DNA from 3 places in the Pseudoxanthomonas sp. LARHCG66 genome. Region 2 is predicted to be linked to each of the others. Evidence: predicted binding sites of a transcription regulator. Region 2 holds the regulator's gene; each other region holds the start of a gene.
What was found. The regulator FliA, encoded in region 2, starts transcription of late flagellar genes. The targets are predictions, from matches to a motif close to TAAAGTTTNNCNNNCNNNGGCCGATAA.

Region 1 (6,605 bases), on a different contig from region 2:
ATTGGTGATCCCCGGTCGGCGTGGTGGTGGCGACGAGGATTTTTTGTTCCGCGCGGTGATGCTTAAGTGAAATAAAGAGCGTTTTAACCCGTGTTTAACCGCACAACGTCTTTTACGTTCACCTTTGCATTCGCTGCGTGATGGTACGGGTGCCCGCTTTGTTCATCGCCTCTGCCAACAAGGCGCGCTCGTCCACGACGGTTGTCGGTGGCGGGGCGAACAGCGGCGCATCTTCTTCCAGCGGCGCATTGAGCCGCTCCCATACGCGTGCGATGACCGCATGCGCCAACGGCCAGTCCAGCCGGACGCCACGCACGATGCCCGCCTCATAGCGGGAGGGCAGCGAAGGCAGCAGTTCTTCGAGCGATCGTCTGTGCGACAGCAGATAGATGTCGTAGGCGAATTTCAGCGTGGGCACGTAATGGCGGAACGGGGTCCCCGGGCGGTGGAAGCTCTGGCGCGCGTAGGTTTCTTCCCAGAAGCGCAGTTCCGAGTGGATGTCGATGACGGCACAGGGCATCGCATCATCTATCCACGCGGGCGCGGACGGATCAGGCAGGCAAGACATGAGGTCCCCTCCATGGCGCAAGACCATGGCCGAGCGTGGACCTTGTGGATGAAACGCGGCTTACCTGTACATGACAGCCGTCTGCGCGACCCCGTCGCGACAGTCCCTGACTGCGCGCGGCCCCTGTGGCAACGTGTCACCCCATTCCCCGAAGGAGATGCGTGGTCCACGACCCTGCCGGATCTTGTCGTTATTGTGCCCCTGCGTTGTTGAAGACGGCGGGTCGTGCCATGGCCGGCCTACCGTTCGTCGTCTCCTGCAATGCGGGGGATGATTCAATGCATGCGGGTCGCACCCGCGCCGTGTTCATCCAGCCAGCGCCACGTCTCGCGCAACAGCGTACGCGCGACCGGCCAGTCGGGACCGGCATCGCCACGCAGGCGTTCCCAGTGGTCCTCGAGTTCGAGTTCCGTGTCCAGGTCGAGCTGCCCGGCATGGTCCGCATGCGAGGCCGCCGCGAACGCGTAGGCACGGCAGGCATCTTCCCACGCGACATCCGGATGCAGGCGGCGGCGACGGCCGTAGTCGTAGGCCGTGAATGCGGTGAATGCATCGTCGGCCATGGTGCTGGCATGACGGGGTGCCTGCCGAAGCGTGTCGAGCTGTTCGCGATAGAGGTGGCGGTTCATGGGCGTCTCCGGTTCACGGTGACGTGGTATCGCGGGAGACGTTACCCACGGGTGAGAAATGCCTTCAAACTCCGATCACAAAGCTGAGGCAGGGGCCACCTGTCAGCAGGCAGTCAGTCTCAGGGATTGAGACGCGGCGCGGTTCTGATGGCGCACACGCCGCCGAGAGACCGCCATGCCCGCCCAGACATCCCTGATCCGCCAGCACGCCACCGATGCAGCACTGCTGCCGGTGAACGCAGCCGATGGCCGTGCCCTGGCAGAGCGGCTCGCGGGCAAGTACCACGATCGCGTGACCGGGCAGTTCGTCATTCCGGGGCGTGAAGGGCGTTACGAGCCGCTGCCGCCGGATCTGCCCGTGGAACTGGCCGAGGCGCTGCGCGCGCGCGGTATCGGGCGTCTGTATTCGCACCAGGCCGAGGCATGGCGGCACGTGCAGGCGGGTGGACATCTGGCGGTCGTGACGCCGACGGCATCGGGAAAATCGCTGTGCTACACGCTGCCGGTGGTGGCCTCGGCGCTGGAGCGCAGGGGCAAGGCGCTGTACCTGTTCCCGACCAAGGCACTGGCGCAGGACCAGGTGGCGGAACTGCTGGACCTGAGCAGAGCCGGCGATCTTGGCCTGAAAGCCTTCACCTTCGACGGCGACACGCCGGGCGATGCGCGCCAGGCGATCCGCCTGCATGGCGATATCGTGGTCAGCAATCCCGACATGCTGCACCAGGCCATCCTGCCGCACCACACCAAGTGGGCGCAGTTCTTCGAGAACCTGCGCTACGTGGTGATCGACGAAGTGCACACGTACCGCGGTGTGTTCGGCAGCCACGTGGCCAACGTGCTTCGGCGCTTGAAGCGTGTATGCGCGTTCTACGGCGCCACGCCGCAGTTCATCATCTGCTCGGCCACCATCGGCAATCCGCAGGCGCACGCGGAGGCGTTGCTGGAGCTGCCGGTGCATGCGATCACCGAATCCGGCGCGCCGACCGGAGAGAAGCACGTACTGTTGTGGAATCCGCCCGTGGTGAATCCAGATCTCGGCCTGCGGGCATCCGCGCGCTCGCAGAGCAACCGCATCGCGCGGCTGGCGATCAAGGCGGGCCTGAAGACGCTGGTGTTCGCGCAATCGCGCACGATGGTGGAGGTGCTGACGAAGTACCTGAAGGACGTGTTCGACCACGACCCGCGCAAGCCGGCGCGCATCCGTGCGTATCGCGGGGGCTACCTGCCTACCGAGCGCCGCGACGCCGAACGCGCGATGCGTGATGGCCGCGTGGATGGCATCGTCTCCACCTCCGCGCTGGAGCTGGGTGTGGACATCGGCAGCCTGGATGCGGTGGTGCTGAACGGGTATCCGGGTTCCATCGCGGCGACCTGGCAGCGCTTCGGCCGCGCCGGGCGCCGCCAGCAGGCATCGCTGGGCATCCTGGTGGCCAGTTCGCAGCCGCTGGACCAGTACGTGGTGCGGCATCCGGAGTTCTTCGCCGACAGCCCGCCGGAGCACGCGCGCATCGCGCCCGACCAGCCGATGATCCTGCTGGACCACGTGCGCTGCGCCGCGTTCGAACTTCCCTTCCTTGGGGGTGAACCGTTCGGGCCGGTCGATCCGGCACCGTTCCTGCAGTTGCTTGACGAAGACAACGTGGTCCACCGCGAAGGCGACCGCTACGAGTGGATCGCCGACAGCTACCCGGCCAACGCGGTCAGCCTGCGCTCGGTGGCGGACGGCAACTTCGTGGTGGTGGACCGCACCGACGGCCGCCAGGTGATCATCGCCGAAGTGGATTTCAGCGCCGCGCCGCTGACGCTGTACGAAGGCGCCATCCACATGATCCAGTCAACGCCGTACCAGGTGGAGCGACTGGACTGGGAAGGGCGCAAGGCCTACGTCACCCGTACGCACGTGGACTACTACACCGATGCGATCGATTACACGAAATTGAAGGTGCTTGAGCGCTTCGATGGAAGCATCGCGGGGCAGGGCACCTGCCATCACGGCGAAGTGCACGTGGTGCGGCGCGTGGCCGGCTACAAGAAGATCCGCTACTACACCCACGAGAACATCGGCTACGGGCCGGTGAACCTGCCGGACCAGGAGATGCACACCACCAGCCTGTGGTGGCAGCTGCCGCCGGCACTGCTGGAGTCGACGTTCGAATCGAGGCAGGAAGCGCTGGATGGCTTCCTCGGTGCCGCCTACGCCTTGCACATCGCCGCCACCGTCGCCGTGATGGCCGAAGGCCGCGACCTGCAGAAGGCGGTAGGCGATGGCGACGGTGCGTGGTTCGCCTTGCCCGACACGCAGGGCCGCGGACAGTTGCGGGGAACGGAAAGCCAGGTGCTGTCGCCAGTGTCGGGCGAACGTTTCGTGCCCACCGTGTATCTGTACGACAACTATCCCGGCGGCATCGGACTGAGCGAACCGCTGTGGCGGCGACAGCGCGAGCTGGTCCAGCGTGCCTCGCAGCTGGTGGCGGCTTGCGACTGCAGGGCCGGCTGTCCCGCCTGCGTGGGGCCGGTACTGGCGAACGACGAGCACGCCGAAACCACGCCGCACGCGCTGGCGGCACGCGTGCTGCGGATGCTGGATGCCGCATGAGCGTCAGCCTGGAGAAGCTGCAGCGGCTGCGACGGCAGGCCGGGCATGACAGCCCCGGGGCGCAGTCCAGCAAGGCGCCGCCGGTGCACGATCCCTTGCCTGGGTTGCGCCGCATGCTGGGCATTCGCGAACGCACACGTCCGCCGATCGGCGTAGGTGCATGCGATCGCGCCTTGCCGGGCGAGGAGATCGCGCCCGGGTTGCTGCGACTCGAACAGATCCTGCCCTTCGACGGCGTGATGCCCCATGTCGACGGTACGTTCGCGCGGACCGGCCCCCTGTCGACGCATGGCATGCTGTTCTTCGACACTGAAACCACCGGCCTGTCCGGTGGTACAGGCACGCGAGCCTTCATGATCGGTGCGTCGGATTTCGTGCCCGGGGGATTGCGTATCCGCCAGATGCTGATCACCCATCTGTCCGCCGAGCCGGCGATGCTGCGCGCGTTCGCCGGCTGGCTGGGCGAAGAGACACGACTGGTCAGTTACAACGGCCGCTGCTACGACGCACCGCTGCTGGCCACGCGCTACCGGCTGGCGCGACTGGGCGCGCCGCTCGCCGGCATCGAGCATCTCGACCTGCTGTTCCCCACGCGTCGCCGCTATCGCGGGGTGTGGGAGAACTGCCGGCTGGCCACCATCGAGCGCAATGCGCTGGGCATCGTGCGGGAGGACGACCTGCCGGGCTCGGAAGCACCGGCCGCCTGGCTGCAGTACCTGCGCGGTGGCGACGCGGGCCTGCTCAGGCGCGTGCTGCTGCACAACTTCCAGGACGTGGTGACACTGGCACACCTGCTGCTGCATCTCGCGCAGCCGGATGCCGGGACACCGGCCGTGGGGCCACCGTTCGCCTGCGATCCTCCGTGATCGCCCCCTCGCCGGACGGATGCTGGCAGGGTCGGCGTGTCGGCGATGAGGCCATGCCTGTCCGCTTTGCCGCAGGAGCCGCCCCATGCGCCACCCCTTTTTCCTCTGCTTGCTGGTCTGTGCAGGATCGGCTTTCTGCGGTGGATCGCTTTTCCAGGGACGAATGGCCCCATGCTGCGCGTCGAGTATGCGCGGTCGCTGTCGGGACACGGGCGACGCGCTGGCGTACACAGGGAAGGACAGTGGCAACGTCACCGGCGACGCGATGGAAGCGCAGGTGGAAGTGGAGTACTTCCCCTGGAAGTATTTCGGCTTCTTGTAGCGCTACAACGACAACGACGTGGACTCGATTTCGAGCGCACGCGTTTCGATGGCAACCTCAATCTCGACAATCGCGGGCCGCAGCGCTGGGCACGTTCCGCTTCCGAGTCGCAGCGCTGTCGGGAATCCACCGACAGCGGAATGTGAAGGACTGCGCATTCTCCGCATCGCGATTCAAGAACTCCCGGCCGCGGCCGACATCCTTGCTAGATTTCATCCGGTCCGCGCCTCCGCAAGCAGGGGGTGCGCGTTGAAGCTTGCAAGAACGATCCAAGGGGAAGTGCTTTGCGCATTCTGTATGTTGGCGACACCGCCTGCCTGCCTGACGACCTGGCCGATTACATCGGCGACATGGGGGACGAATGGACCGTGGAGGTCGTCGCCGACGCCAAGTCGGCGATGTATACCGTCGCCAATGGCCCGGTGGACGTGGTGATGGCGGGCCCGGCGCTCGTCGACCTGCCACCGGCCACGCTGCTCGGCCAGATCCGCACGCTGCGTCCGGAGACCATCCGCATCGCGCTGCTGGAAGGCGCTGCGGAGAGCCTGGCGGCGCCGATCAAGCTGATCGGCGTGGCACACCGCTTCCTGCCGCTGCCGCTGTCGTCGGAAACCGTGCTTGAGGCGATCCACAGCCTGGAAGAACTGCGCGACCTGCTGGACAGCCCGCGCCTGCGCCGCGCCATCGGCCGCGTCGAACACCTGCCATCGCCGCCGCACCTGTATTTCGCGCTGACGCGTGCGCTGGAAGAGGACGAAGGGACCGCCAACGACATCGCCACGCTGGTGGCCGGCGATCCCGCCATCGCAGCCAAGGTGCTGCAGCTGTGCAACTCGGCCTATTTTTCCAACGGCCGTTCCATCACCGACCTGCGCGCTGCGGTCACCCGGCTGGGCCTGGGCACCCTGCGTGACCTGGTGCTGGCCAGCGAGGTGTTCTCGATGAAGACCGCCTCCAACGTCGATCGCAGTGTCCTGCAGCAACGCGCTTTGCTGGCTTCGCGGCTGGCGGCGAAGATCCTGCCGCGCACCAGTTCCGAGCTCGGCGCAACGGCGGCCTTGCTCGCCGACATCGGCCTGTTGCTGCCGGGCGTGCGCGACGAACGCGATACGCCGGCCGCCGAAGACGACGACCGCCCCGGCCACACCGAGGCCGGTGCCTACCTGTTGGGCCTGTGGGGCCTGCCGATGCCGATCGTGGAAGCGGTGGCCTTCCATCGCCAGCCGCAGCGCTCCAGCCTGCGCAGCTTCTGGGTGCCGGGCGCCGTGCATGTGGCCGGTGCCCTGGCCAGCAACGAGCCGGTGGACGAGGGTTACCTGAAGTCGCTGGGCGTGCTCGACCAGCTGCCCAGTTGGCGGCAGATGGCCGAGACCATGGTCGAGCGTGCCGAAGAACAGGCTGCCTGACGTTTCATCCGATGCCACGTGCGCTCCTGCGCACGACATGACCGCCTGCGGCTCCATGCGTCCGTCACGTGGAACGCGGCCGTTTGGAGGTCTTGGCCGTCCTTTCAGCGCAAACTGGAATCCATTGCCCCTCAGTGATGTCCGTCCTTCCCGCATGTCCGGGAAGGCAACGGCAAGGTGGGTCCCAGCTTTCGCTGGGACGACGGCGAGTGTGCGTC
Region 2 (6,605 bases):
CCTGTTCATCAACCTGGTCGGCGGCTTTGCCGTGGGCATGTTCCAGCACGGCATGGCGGCGGCGGACGCGGCCTCCACCTACACCCTGCTGTCGATCGGCGACGGCCTGGTCGCGCAGCTGCCTGCGTTGCTGGTGTCGTCTTCGGTTGCCATGCTGGTGACGCGCGCCTCGCGCTCGCAGGACATGGGCCAGGCGGTGATGGGCCAGGCCTTCGGCCAGCACAAGGCGCTGGCGGTGTCGGCGGGCGTACTGGGCCTGGTCGGGCTGGTGCCCGGCATGCCCAACGTCGCCTTTTTGACGCTGGCGGCCGGCCTGGGCTACCTGGCCTGGAAAATGTGGAAGCGGACCCAGGAAAGCCCAGAAGCCGCTGCCGGCGACCTGGCGGCCCTGCCCGCACCCGGTGCCCCCGACCGCAACGCCGAACTGACCTGGGACGAGCTGCGCCCGGTCGACCCACTTGGCCTGGAGGTCGGCTACCGGCTGATCCCGCTGGTGGACAAGAACCAGGGCGGCGAACTGATGTCGCGGATCAAGGCCGTGCGCCGCAAGCTGACCCAGGACCTCGGCTTCCTGGTGCCGCCGGTGCACATCCGCGACAACCTCGAACTGCCGTCCAACGGCTACCGCCTGCTGGTGCATGGCGTGCCGGTGGCGTCGGCCGAGATCCATCCCGACCGCGAGCTGGCCCTCGATCCGGGCGGCGCGTTCGGCGCCATCGACGGCATCCCCGGCAAGGACCCGGCGTTCGGGCTGGACGCGGTGTGGATCCAGTCGCACCAGAAAGCCACCGCCGAATCGCTGGGCTATACCGTGGTCGATCCGGCCACCGTGATGGCCACCCACCTCTCGCACCTGGTGCGCGAACACGCGCCGGAGTTGCTGGGCCACGAGGAAGTGCAGCAGCTGCTGTCCCAGCTGGGCCGCAGCGCGCCGAAGCTGGTCGAGGACCTCACCCCGAAGGCGCTGCCGCTGGCCACCGTGGTGCGCGTGCTGCAGAACCTGCTGATCGAGCGCGTGCCGATCCGCCAGCTGCGCCGCATCGTCGAGGCGCTGGTCGAGTTCGCCCCGCAGAACAGCGATCCCGCCGCGCTCACCGCTGCGGTACGCACCTCGCTGGGCCGCTTCATCGTGCAGGAAATCTCCGGCATGGCGCCGGAACTGCCCGTCTATACCTTGGCGCCGAATCTGGAACGCGTCTTGCAGGACAGTACCCAGGGAACCGGCGCGGCGCTGGAACCGGGACTGGCGGAACGCCTGCACCAGAGCCTCGCCGACGTGGTGAACAAGCAGGAAGCCCGCAGCGAGCCTGCGGTGGTGCTGGTACCGGGTTCGGTCCGCGCCGCCCTCGCCCGCCTGGTCCGCCACAGCGTCCCCTCGCTGTCGGTGCTGGCCTACAGCGAGGTTCCCGAGGACAAGCGGTTGAAGCTGGTCGGCACGATCAGCTGAGACCGGAAGCAGCAGAACCCGACGCGACATCGAACCGGATAGCACGCCATGAAAATCAAACGCTTCGTCGCCCCCGACATGCGCACCGCCTTCGCGATGGTCCGGCAGGAACACGGCCCGGACGCGGTGATCCTGTCCAACCGGGTGACCGAGGATGGCATCGAGATCGTTGCTGCCAGCAATTACGACGAAGCGCTGGTGCAGCGCACGCTGGAAGCGATGCGCCCGGCCACGCCCCCTGCGCCGCTGCATCCGCTGCTCGACCCGGCGCCGCAGGCACCGACCGCGAACGCTCCGGCCCTGTCACCGGCCGAAGCCGCCGCCAGCTACTTCGCCCGCCGCCAGCCGGCTGTCCCCGCTGCCCCGCGTGCCGGGACCGCCAAGCCGGCCGTCGCCGCACCCGCGTCGATCGCACCGCCGGCAGCGCCCGTCGCAGCGCCACGCGCGCCGGTGGCCGCCACGCCCGCGCCGATCACCGGCGAGATTCCGGCGCCGGTCGTCCGCGACATCGCGCCGCTGCTGATCGAACCCGAATCCTTCGCCGCCAAGCTGGCCGCCTGCCTGCCGGCCGCTCCCGCCAACGAGCCGGTCGCCGCGAGCGAACCCGCAGCACCGCCGCGCCGTCAGCCCGCGCCGCGCGCCGACGCCGATGACACGCTCGATCTGGATGCGCTGCTGCCCTCGATCGCGCCGCCGGTGTCGCTGCCGGAACCCGAGCCTGCGCCGGTCGTCGCGCTGCACGCCACGCGTGCACCGGTGATCGCACCGGTACCGGCGCCCGCTGCCGTCACCGTACCGACGCTGACCGTCGTCACCGACAACGCCACGCACGCCCGCGAGAGCGACGAGCAGCTGGTGCAGATGCGCGGCGAACTGTCCGCCATGCGCGAGATGATCGAGCGCGAGATGCACCGCCTCACCGACGAACGCCTGCGCGGTTCGCCGGTGCGGATGCAGGCGATGGAACTGATGGAAGACTACGGCTTCGACGCCGGCATCACCCGCGACATCGCCCTGCAGATTCCCGCCGACACCGAATTGCACCGCGGCCGTGGCCTGATGCTGGGCCTGCTGTCGAAGAAGCTGCCGGTGGTCGACACCGACCTGCTGGAAACCGGCGGCGTCATCGCGCTGGTGGGCCCCACCGGCGCGGGCAAGACCACCACCATCGCCAAGCTCGCCGCCTGCTTCGCGCAGCGCTACAACGCACGCGACGTGGCGCTGATCACCACCGACACCGTGCGGGTCGGCGGTCGCGAGCAACTGCACGGCTACGGCCGCCAGCTCGGCATCGCCGTGCACGAGGCCGACAGCGCACAGGCCCTCGCACTGCTGCTGGAGCGCCTGCGCGACTACAAGCTGGTACTGATCGATACCGCCGGCCTGGGCCAGCGCGACCGCAACCTGGTGGGCCAGCTCAACTGGCTGCGCGCATCGGGCCAGGTGAAGACCCTGCTGTGCCTGCCGGCCAACTCGCACTTCTCCGACCTGGACGAGGTCGTCCGCCGCTTCAGCAGCGTGCAGCCGCAAGGCGTGGTGCTGACCAAGCTGGACGAGACAGGCCGCCTGGGCAGCGCCCTGTCGGTAGTCGTGGACCACCAGCTGCCGATGACCTGGGTAACCGACGGCCAGCGCGTTCCCCACGATCTCCACCGCGCCAACAGCGCCCACCTCGTGCTGCGGCTGGACCAGCTGCGCCGCGAAGCCGACGAACCCTGCTCGACCGAGGCCACCCATGTCGCCTGACCACCTGCTGCAGACCAATCCCCGCAGCACGCCGCCGGCCGCCGGCGCATTCCATCCCGTGCGCGTCATCGCCATCACCGGTGGCAAGGGCGGCGTGGGCAAGACCAACGTGTCGGTCAACCTGGCCGTGTCGCTGGCCGAAATGGGCAAGCGCACGCTGCTGATGGACGCCGACCTGGGCCTGGCCAACGTGGACGTGCTGCTCGGGTTGTCGCCGAAGTTCACCCTCGCCGACCTGGTCGCAGGACGTTGCGGACTGGAAGACGTACTGCTGGAAGGCCCCGAGGGCGTGCTGGTGGTTCCCGCCTCGTCGGGTTTCCGCCACATGGCCGAACTGGCGCCGGCCGAGCACGTGGGCCTGGTCAACGTGTTCTCCGAACTGCAGCGGGCGCTGGATTTCATGGTGGTCGACACCGCCGCCGGCATCACCGACAGCGTGCTGACCTTCTGCCAGGCCGCGCAGGACACCGTGGTGGTGGTCTGCGACGAGCCGGCCTCGATCACCGACGCCTACGCGCTGATCAAGGTGCTCGCGCGCGAGCGCGGCCTGGACCGCGTGCACGTCATCGCCAACATGGTCCGCGACCCCAACGAGGGCCGGAAGCTGTATGAAAAACTCGCCCGCGTCTGCGAGCGTTTCCTCGGCGATGTCGCCCTGCACTACCTCGGCGCGGTGCCGCAGGACGACTGGCTGCGCCGTGCGGTGCAGCGCCAGCAGCCCGTCGTGAAAGCCTATCCGGGCAGCCCATCGGCCCGCGCCATCGCCGAGATCGCGCGCATGACCGCACGCTGGCAGCCGCCGCTGGGAGCGCGCGGCAACGTCGAGTTCTTCGTCGAACGCCTGATCCAGCGGGGAGTCGCCGCATGAACACCGCCGCCGCCCAATACCGCGCCGTACAACGCAGCAGTGCGAACGATTTCGTCACCCAGCATGCCGACCTGGTCCGCCGCATCGCCCATCACCTGGCCGCGCGCCTGCCGGCCAGCGTGGAGATCGACGACCTGGTGCAGGCCGGCATGATCGGCCTGCTGGAAGCCTCGCGCAGCTACGATGCCGAGCAGGGCGCCTCGTTCGAGACCTACGCCTCCATCCGCATCCGCGGGTCGATGATCGACGAGATCCGCCGCGGCGACTGGGTACCGCGCTCGGTCCACCGTCGCGCCCGCCAGGCGGCCGCCACCGTGCGCGAGATCGAACAGCGCACCGGCCGTGCCGCCATCGCCACCGAAGTGGCGAGCGCGATGGAAATGCCGCTGCCCGAATACCTGCGCCTGATGGAAGATGCCGCGCGTGGCCAGGTGCTGAGCCTGGAATCGCACATCGACGACCATGGCGAACCCAACACCGCGCGTACCGGCGGCCCCTCGCCGCAGCAGCACTTGGAGCGCAGCGAGTTCCGCCAGCAACTGGTCAAGGCCATCGGCCACCTGCCCGAACGGGAGCAGCTGGTGCTGTCCATGTACTACGAGCAGGAGCTCAACCTGAAGGAGATCGGCGCCGTCCTCGGCGTCAGCGAGTCGCGCGTCTGCCAGATCCACGGCCAGGCCATGGTGCGGCTGCGCGGACGCCTGCAGGTGTTCGAGAAGGCCGACGCCGGCCTGGAAGACAACGACTGAAGAATCCCCACGGCCTGCCGATAAGGCTCCGGTAGGCCGCCGCGTGCAGCCCCTGCCTTGCCGTAGCCCCTGACCGGGCACGCTTTACTGGAGTTCGATGTGACCGCCAACAAGAACATGCGCATCCTCATCGTGGACGACTTTTCCACCATGCGCCGCATCATCAAGAATCTGCTCAATGACCTGGGCTATACCAATACCGCCGAGGCCGAAGACGGCAACAGCGCGTTGACCGCACTGTCCCAGGGCAGCTTCGAGTTCGTGGTCACCGACTGGAACATGCCCGGCATGACCGGCATCGAGCTGCTGAAGGCCATCCGCGCCGACGACCGCTACAAGACCCTGCCGGTGCTGATGGTCACCGCCGAGGCCAAGCGCGAGCAGATCATCGAGGCGGCGCAGAACGGCGTGAACGGCTACATCATCAAGCCGTTCACCGCGCAGACGCTGGAAGAGAAGCTGGGCAAGATCTTCGAACGCCTGGGAGCCGCTGCCTGATGAGCGCCGTGGCCGATGTCGCCGGCGCACGCGCCGCGCTGGTGGAAAAACTGCAGCACGCGCTGGATGCCCTGGAACAGGGCGACGAAGCCGGCTGGCGCCGCGAACTGGATGCCATCGCCGCCTGGCGCACGCAGCCGATGATGCAGGGCCTGGGCCGCCTGGCGCGCGAGCTGGCGCAGACGCTGGGCGAACTGCCGCCCACCGGACCGGGCGAGCTGGACGACGCCTGCGCGCGCCTGGACCATGTGGTGGAAATGACCGAACAGGCCAGCCACACCACGCTGGACCTGGCCGAACAGTGCCGTGGCTACGCCACCCAACTGAAGGGCACCGCGCTGTCGCCCGAGCAGGCGGCGCTGGTGGACAGCATCGGCAAGGGGCTGTCGGAGATGGCCCTGGCGCAGAGCTACCAGGACCTCACCGGCCAGATCATCCGTCGCGTCGCGGGCATCGTCCGTCGCGTGCACGAGGGCTTCGGCGCGCTGGGCCTGCCGCCGCCGGAGAAGAAGAACCCTTCAGATCTGGCCGGTCCGGCCGTTGCTGGTCTGGACCGCAACGCGTTTTCACAGAACGACGCAGACGACCTGCTCTCCGGACTGGGGCTGTAGGCACCCGCGAACGCGCAGCGGAACCGGAGACCTGCCATGCCCGACGCTTCCGCCCGCCGTTCCTGCCATCCCCTCGTCCTGCTGTTCGTGGGATCGCTGCTGGTCTGCGATGTTCTGGTCGGCCGCTTCCTGCGGCGTCGCCACGCGCACGCCCTGCACCTGCTCGATTCCTCCCGCTGATCACCCGTCCCGGTACCTGCCCCGCCCATGTCCGCCGTCACCCCTGAAATCGCCGCCGACTTCCTGATCGAAGCGCAGGAAATCCTCGACCGGCTGGGCGAGCAACTGGTCACGCTGGAACAGGACCCCTCCGACAGCGAGCAGCTGAACGCGGTATTCCGCGGCTTCCACACCCTGAAGGGCGGCGCCGGCTTCCTCGGCATCCAGCCGATGGTCAACCTGTGCCATGCGGCCGAAGAGACGCTGGGCCTGGTGCGCGCCGGCCAGGCGACGCTGGAACCGCAACACTTCGATGCCGCCCAGCAATCGCTGGACTGGCTGCAACAGATGCTGGATGCGATCGGTGCCGGCGAAGACCCGCCACACGCCCCGCAGATGCTGATCGACCAGTTCGATACCCGGGGGGATGCCGCACCCGCCGCGCCGAAACCCACCGCCGCGACAAGCGCCGCGCCCGCTGCGGCCGGCGCGGACCTGATCAGCGACGACGAGTTCGAGGCCTTGCT
Region 3 (6,605 bases), on a different contig from region 2:
CGCGCCTGGAAGATCGGCTCGATGGGCTTGTAGACCGCCTCGGGCGAGGATGCGATGGAATCCGCGTTGGAGAGATTGCTGGCGATGGTGTTCAGGCGCACCGATTGCGCCTGCAGCGCGGAACCGGCGACGTCGAAGATGGGCAGGTTGCTCATGGCGCGTCCCCCTACTGGCCGGTGATCGCGGTGAGCATGGTGCGCACCTTGGATTCGATGAAGCTGAGCGAGGCGCGGTATTCCAGCGCCGCGCGGCCGTAGGCGGCACGTTCGGTATCGGCGTCGACGGTGTTGCCGTCCAGGCTGGGCTGCACGCCGGCACGTTCGAAGATGCGCGGGGTGGCATTGAGCAGGGTCAGGTGCTGCTCGCTGGTGGTCAGCAAAGGGGAGGCCTTGGCCGCCGCGCTCTCCAGCGCAGCCTGGAAGTTCAGGTCCTTCGCCTTGTAGTTCGGCGTGTCCGCGTTGGACAGGTTGCTGGCGATCAGCTGCATGCGCTGCTCGCGCAGGGGCAGGGCCGCTCCGTGGACACCCAGGTAGTTGGAGATGGGATTGGACATGGCACCGCTCCGGCAGACCGTTGCCGGGGATGCTGCAAGGCGTGTGCCAGAACGGGGCAGGTCGGCATCCGGGCAGGCAGTGATTCCCGGTGCCGTCATCCCAGCGAACGCCGGGATCCATCTTGATCCCGCCCTTTGCCTCTTACCTCTTCCGTGGGAAAAGCAAATGGGTCCCAGCGTTCGCTGGGACGACGATCAGGCCGCCATCTGCGCCGCAACCACCTGGTTCAGGCGGAACAGCACGTGCTCGGCCAGTTCGTGCGGGCTGTACTTCGCCACGAAGGCATTCGCGCCCACGCGTTCCACCATGGCGTTGTTGAACACGCCCGACAGCGAGGTGTGCAGCAGCACGTACAGGCCGGCCAGGCCCGGGTGGCGACGGATTTCCGTCGTCAGGGTGTAGCCGTCCATGGCCGGCATCTCGATGTCCGAGATGACCATGGCGTAGCGCTCGGCCGGATTCTCGCCGGCGGCGTGCACCTGCAAGAGGTGGTCCAGCGCCTGGCGGCCGTCGGACAGCAGGGTGGTGGTCACGCCCAGTTGCTCCAGCACGCTGCGGATCTGCGAGCGCGCCACGCGCGAGTCGTCCACCACCAGCACCTGCAGCGGCGGTGCGTCCGCGGGCAGGGCCATCTCGGGCGCCAGCGTGGCGTCCATGCGCGACTGGCAGATGTCGGCCAGCACGCTTTCCACGTCGATCACCTGGATGAGTTCGCCCTGGAAGCGCGTCACGGCGGTCAGGTAGCTGTTCTCGGCGCCGAGTTCCGGAGGCGGGTGGATGTCTTCCACCGCGATGTTGACGATGCGTTCGACGCCGCTGACCAGGAATCCCTGCACGGAGCGGTTGAATTCGGTGACCACCAGGTAATTGGGGGTGTTCTCCGGATTCGGGTCGCGTTCGGGGTGGCGGATGCTCAGGCCCAGGTCCAGCACCGGCACCGAGCGGCCGCGCACGTCGGCCACGCCGACGAATTCGGTGGGCAATCCGGGCAACTGGAACAGATCGGGCCGGCGCAGGACTTCCTGCACCTTGAATACGTTGACGCCAAAAAGCTGACGCCCGCCCAGGCGGAACAGCAGCAGGGCGAGGCGGTTGTGGCCGGCCAGGCGGGTGCGCTGGTCGATGCGGTTGAGCAGATCCTGGGTCATGCACAGCATATCGGCCTCTTCGAGGGGCGCTTGAGCGTCGTTGCTTGTTCCTTCTTCCCGCTTGCGGGGAGAAGGTGCCCGAAGAGCCTGCCCCCGCACGTGATGCGGGGGCGGATCAGGGGCAGAGCGCGGTGCTGGGGCGGCGCCAACGCAGCGCTGGCTTCGTTCGCCCCTCACCCGCCTTCGGCACCCTCTCCCCGCATGCGGGGAGAGGGAGAGGGGCACTCCTTTTCCCATTGAAGTCCCCTTCTCCCCGTTTACGGGGAGAAGGTGCCCGGCGGGCGGATGAGGGGCGAGCGGAGTCAGGGCATCGTCCAATCAAGAAACATCGTCCACATGCGTGCGCGTTCTTTCCCAAACTCGATGCGCCTTGCGACGCCAGTGAATGCGGCTCTGGCACGCCCCTTGCAGCTTCCCGGCCGATGAACCTCCGGATCCCGCCCATGCTGCGCCTGACCCTCGCCCTGATCGGCGGCCTGACCGCATGCACCGTGCTGGCGGCCGACTTCCACAGCGTGGACAGCATCAAGGCCGCCGCCCTGGGCGCCCTGCCTGCCGGCAGCGAGGCCGAGGCCACACTGGACTCCGCCTTGCGCCTGCCACGCTGCGACGCATCGCTGGTGGCACGCGTCCAGGGTAGCCACAGCGTGGAAGTCAGCTGCCCGGATGGCTGGCGCCTGTTCGTGCCGGTGCGGGTACGACGCAGCCAGACCGTGCTGGTGCTGAGCCGCGGCATCGCACCGGGCGAAACGATCACCGCCGACGCGTTCATTCCCGAAACCCGCGACGCGTCGCGCATCGTCGGCGCCGCCGTCGCTGATCCATCCCAGGCCCTGGGCCGCGTGGCACGGCGCATGCTGTCGGCAGGCACGGTACTGTCGGCCACCGATCTGGTCGCCCAGCGCCTGGTCCGCCGCGGCGACAACGTGGCGCTGGTGTCCCGTCGCGGCGGGGTGGAAGTGCGCGTGGCCGGCAAGGCGCTGGCGGATGCCGGCGAGAATGAGCGGGTCACCGTGGAGAACCTGTCCTCGCGCCGGGTGGTGCAGGGCGTGGTGGGCCCGGGCGGCGACGTCTGGGTCAACCGATGAAGAAATGTGGAACATGGCCCTCAAGTTGTTCCGGGGGCGGCCGATACCGAACGCGGGTGGAAGGAAACCGGGCAGCATCGGGTCCTTCCTCGGAAATGCGGCATCCGTCACTAAAGTCGGATCAGTCGCGGCCGATAACTCCCTTGAACCCTGTTACAGGTGAACCGACATGAGCCAGAAAATCGAAGGCACTCCCCCCGCCGCCGTACGCACCACCGGTCCCGTCAGCGGGCGTGTTGCCAACGCGGGTGCCGACCGTTCCAGGCCGGTGGAAGCCAGCGCCGGTGGTGACAGCCTGCGCCTGACCGGCGAGGCCGCCAGCCTCCAGGCCATGCAGCGCGAGCTGTCCACTGCGCCTGCCATCGACAATGCCCGTGTGCAGGCCGTGCGCGAAGCGCTGCAGGCCGGCACGTACAAGGTCAATCCCGAGGCCATTGCCGACGGGATGCTGCGACTGGACGACCAGCTGGGCGGTTGATCGCGATGACACCGGCCCCCCTCCAGCGACTGTCCGCGGCCCTGGGAGAGGAGCGTCGCGCCATCCTCGAGCATGACGTCGAGGCACTGGTGCGCGCCACGCAGGAGAAGCTGGAGGCATTGCGCGCGCTGGAGGCGGCCGCTGCCGGCTTCGGCTTTCCCGATGAACTGCAGGGGCGGCTCGCCGAACTTGCCGAGATGAACCACGCGAACGGCATCCTGCTGGCCCGGCGCCGCCGCGAAGTGAACTGGGCACTGCGTCATCTGGGCCGCACCGAGAGCAGCGGCGCCTACGACGCGCAGGGCCAGACCGCGACCCTTTCCGCCACCCGTCCGCTTGCGGTTGCCTGAGCCCGGTGCCGGATCCGCAAACTGCGACGCCGCAACTTGCCGCTCCAGCGGCCGCGCCGGATACTGGCGCCCCATCGCCGCCGCCCGATGCGTCCTTGGCCACCGCCCCTCCCTCGAACCCACCGTCCAGAGCCTGCACTGCGGATGACGTCCCGACCTTCGCCGATCTGAAGGCGTTGGCCGAACTGATGGACGACGGTTACCTGTTGTGCCGTGGCGACGCCCGTCCGTTGCACGCCAACGCAGCGGCGCGCGCACTGGTGCAGGATGCCCCCGATGTGCTCGGCGCCCTGTCGCGGCTGCTGCCGCCCGACGCCATTCCCACCGCGCGCCAGTCCGGCCGCTGGAACGGCGACCTGGCCCTCGACGACGGCCTGGTGCTGCAGGTACGCGCGTACTTCCATGACAACCCGGGCGGCGGCCACTGCCTGATCGTCTTCCACGACGTCAGCGAAGCGCACGCGCGCCAGCAGGAACTCCAGCGCCGGCACGCGCAGCTGCGGCAGACGCTGGTGCGCCTGGCCGGCACGCAGGAACAGCTGGTGCAGTCGGAGAAGATGGCCTCCATCGGCCAGCTTGCCGCCGGCGTTGCGCACGAGATCAACAACCCGATCGGCTACGTGCACTCCAACCTCGGCTCGCTGCAGGAGTACCTGCACAGCCTGTTCTCGCTGATCGAAGTCTACGAGCGCGCGCTGCGCCTGCCGGACCCGAAGGCGATGCTGCCCGAGATCGAGGACCTGCGCGCGCGCTACGACATCGACTTCATCACCGGCGACCTGCCGCAGCTGATGTCCGAGTCGCGCGAGGGCATCGAACGGGTCACCGCGATCGTGCGCAACCTGAAGGATTTCTCCTACTCAGGCCGCGACGACAGCTGGAAGTCCGCCGACCTGCATGCCGGCCTCGATTCCACCATCAACATCATCTGGAACGAGCTGAAGTACAAGGTCACCCTGGAAAAGCACTACGGCAAGCTGCCCCTGGTGCAGTGCCGGCCGTCGGAATTGAACCAGGTGTTCATGAACATCCTGCTCAACGCCAGCCACGCCATCGACGAGCGCGGCACGATCACCGTCGCCACGGGCGTGGAGGGCGACGAAGTCTGGGTCGAGATCCAGGACAGCGGGCATGGGATTCCCGACGACATCCTGCAGCGCATCTTCGACCCGTTCTTCACCACCAAGCCGGTGGGCAGCGGCACGGGCCTGGGCTTGTCGATCTCCTACGGCATCGTGAAGAAGCACAACGGCCGCATCGAAGTGCGCAACGAGCCCGGCTCCGGCGCCTGCTTCCGCATCATGCTGCCGATCCGGCAGCCGGCCGTCGACGCGGCGTGATGTCGCTCCCTTCTCCCCGCCAGGCGGGGAGAAGGTGCCCGGAGGGCGGATGAGGGGCGAGCGCAGGAGTACGCCTCGCGGCATACACTGCGATTGTTGCGATGGCGCCAAGTGTCCCGGCTCTGGGTCTTCGTTCGCCCCTCACCCGCCTTCGGCACCCTCTCCCCGCTTCGCAGGGAGAGGGGAATCGGTCGGCGCTTCGAAGAACGCCAGCTTCTTCGCGCGCGGCATCCGCTTGAGCTGTGCTTCCGCGCGCGACGCTGCGCTGCGATCCGGATAGTCGCGGCTCGCCAGCACGCGTACCGGCGGATTCGCGCGCGTGTACTTGGCGCCCGTACCCGCCACATGCGCGGCGTAGCGGGCGTCCAGCCGGTTGGTGATGCCGGCGTAGTACGCGCCGTTGCGGCACTCCAGCAGGTACACGCACCAGCCGTCCTGCGTTCCGGTGCGGGTCTCAGGCATGCGCGCGATGGTGCGGCTGGTGCTCGTAGGTGGTGAACGCCTGGCGGATGTGTTCGCGCAGGTCGTCGTCGTTCCACGGTTTGGTCAGGAAGCGGTAGATCTCGCCGCGGTTGATCGCCTCGGTCACCGTGGCCAGGTCGGTGTACCCCGACAGCACCAGGCGTATCGTGTCCGGATACAGCATGCGCACGCGGCCCAGGAACTCGGTGCCGCTCATGTCCGACATGCGCTGGTCGGACAGGATCACCTGCACGTCGTTGGTCGCCAGCAGTTCGAATGCGTCGGTGACGTTGCTGGCGGCCAGGATGCGGTAGCCGTCGCGGCGGAACAGGCGCACCAATGAACGCAGGATGTTCTCTTCGTCGTCCAGCAGCAGCAGGGTGCGATCGGGCTTGGTGGCGGCGAAGGCATCGGCGCGCAGGTAGCGGCGGCGCAATACCGCGCCGGCATCTTCGGCCGACATCGGTTCGCCGAACAGGTGCCCCTGGAACATGTCGCACTGGTTCCTGCGCAGGAATCCCAGCTGCACGTCGGTCTCCACGCCGTGCGCGATCACCTTCATGCCCAGCTGGTGGCCCATCGCGATGATGGCGCAGGTGATGGCCACCTCGCGGTTGCCGGACGGCACGCCCTTCACGAAGTTGCGGTCGATCTTGATCTTGTCCACCGAGAAGCGGACCAGCGAGTCCAGGTTGGAATCGCCCATGCCGAAATCGTCCAGCGTCAGCCGCACGCCTTCGTGGTGCAGTTGCGCCAGCGTGCGGTGGACCAGGTTCATGTCCTTGGCCAGCGCGTTCTGGCGGACTTCCAGCACCACCATCTGCGGCGGGATGCCGGCCTCCTGCATGGCCTCCAGCACTTCGGAAACGAAGCTGGGGCGCAGCAGCTGCAGCGTCGACACGTTCACCGCGATCTCGAAATCGTCGAAGCCCCAGTCGCGCCAGACGCGCGCCTGCTTGAAGGCATTGCGCAACACCCAGTCGCCGATCTGCACAATGACGCCCAGCTTCTCGGCCACGTGCATGAAGCGTTCCGGCACCAGCAGGCCAAGCGCGGGCGAGTACCAGCGCAGCAGCGTTTCCATGCCCACCACGCGGCCGTCGTGGGCGTTGATCTGCGGCTGGTAGAACAGGCGCAGCTCGTTGTGCTGGATGGCGTTGACGATCTGGCGGGCGATGATGCTGT

Region 1: a site for FliA is predicted at 5,155-5,181, ahead of ACIPRS_RS17250 (HDOD domain-containing protein). Genes of this name have one in related genera too.
Region 3: a site for FliA is predicted at 2,811-2,837, ahead of flgM (flagellar biosynthesis anti-sigma factor FlgM). Genes of this name have one in related genera too.

The regions. Positions count from the first base shown of each region.
Region 1 is NZ_JBIXJW010000007.1:35,831-42,435, reverse strand. Features, by position in the region: gene ACIPRS_RS17280 (hypothetical protein) at 1-2, opposite strand, end outside; gene ACIPRS_RS17275 (hypothetical protein) at 119-520, opposite strand; gene ACIPRS_RS17270 (hypothetical protein) at 844-1,197, opposite strand; gene ACIPRS_RS17265 (DEAD/DEAH box helicase) at 1,373-3,793, shown strand; gene ACIPRS_RS17260 (ribonuclease H-like domain-containing protein) at 3,790-4,659, shown strand; gene ACIPRS_RS17255 (hypothetical protein) at 4,847-4,981, shown strand; gene ACIPRS_RS17250 (HDOD domain-containing protein) at 5,266-6,387, shown strand.
Region 2 is NZ_JBIXJW010000010.1:31,129-37,733, forward strand. Features, by position in the region: gene flhA (flagellar biosynthesis protein FlhA) at 1-1,447, shown strand, start outside; gene flhF (flagellar biosynthesis protein FlhF) at 1,496-3,193, shown strand; partial or broken gene ACIPRS_RS18575 (MinD/ParA family protein) at 3,249-4,061, shown strand; gene ACIPRS_RS18580 (RNA polymerase sigma factor FliA) at 4,058-4,810, shown strand; gene ACIPRS_RS18585 (chemotaxis response regulator CheY) at 4,928-5,308, shown strand; gene ACIPRS_RS18590 (protein phosphatase CheZ) at 5,308-5,919, shown strand; gene ACIPRS_RS18595 (hypothetical protein) at 5,956-6,099, shown strand; gene ACIPRS_RS18600 (chemotaxis protein CheA) at 6,127-6,605, shown strand, end outside.
Region 3 is NZ_JBIXJW010000007.1:10,852-17,456, reverse strand. Features, by position in the region: gene flgC (flagellar basal body rod protein FlgC) at 1-155, opposite strand, end outside; gene flgB (flagellar basal body rod protein FlgB) at 167-553, opposite strand; gene ACIPRS_RS17155 (chemotaxis protein) at 749-1,702, opposite strand; gene flgA (flagellar basal body P-ring formation chaperone FlgA) at 2,146-2,790, shown strand; gene flgM (flagellar biosynthesis anti-sigma factor FlgM) at 2,960-3,268, shown strand; gene ACIPRS_RS17140 (flagellar protein FlgN) at 3,274-3,618, shown strand; gene ACIPRS_RS17135 (ATP-binding protein) at 3,807-4,958, shown strand; gene ACIPRS_RS17130 (GIY-YIG nuclease family protein) at 5,100-5,420, opposite strand; gene ACIPRS_RS17125 (EAL domain-containing protein) at 5,413-6,605, opposite strand, start outside.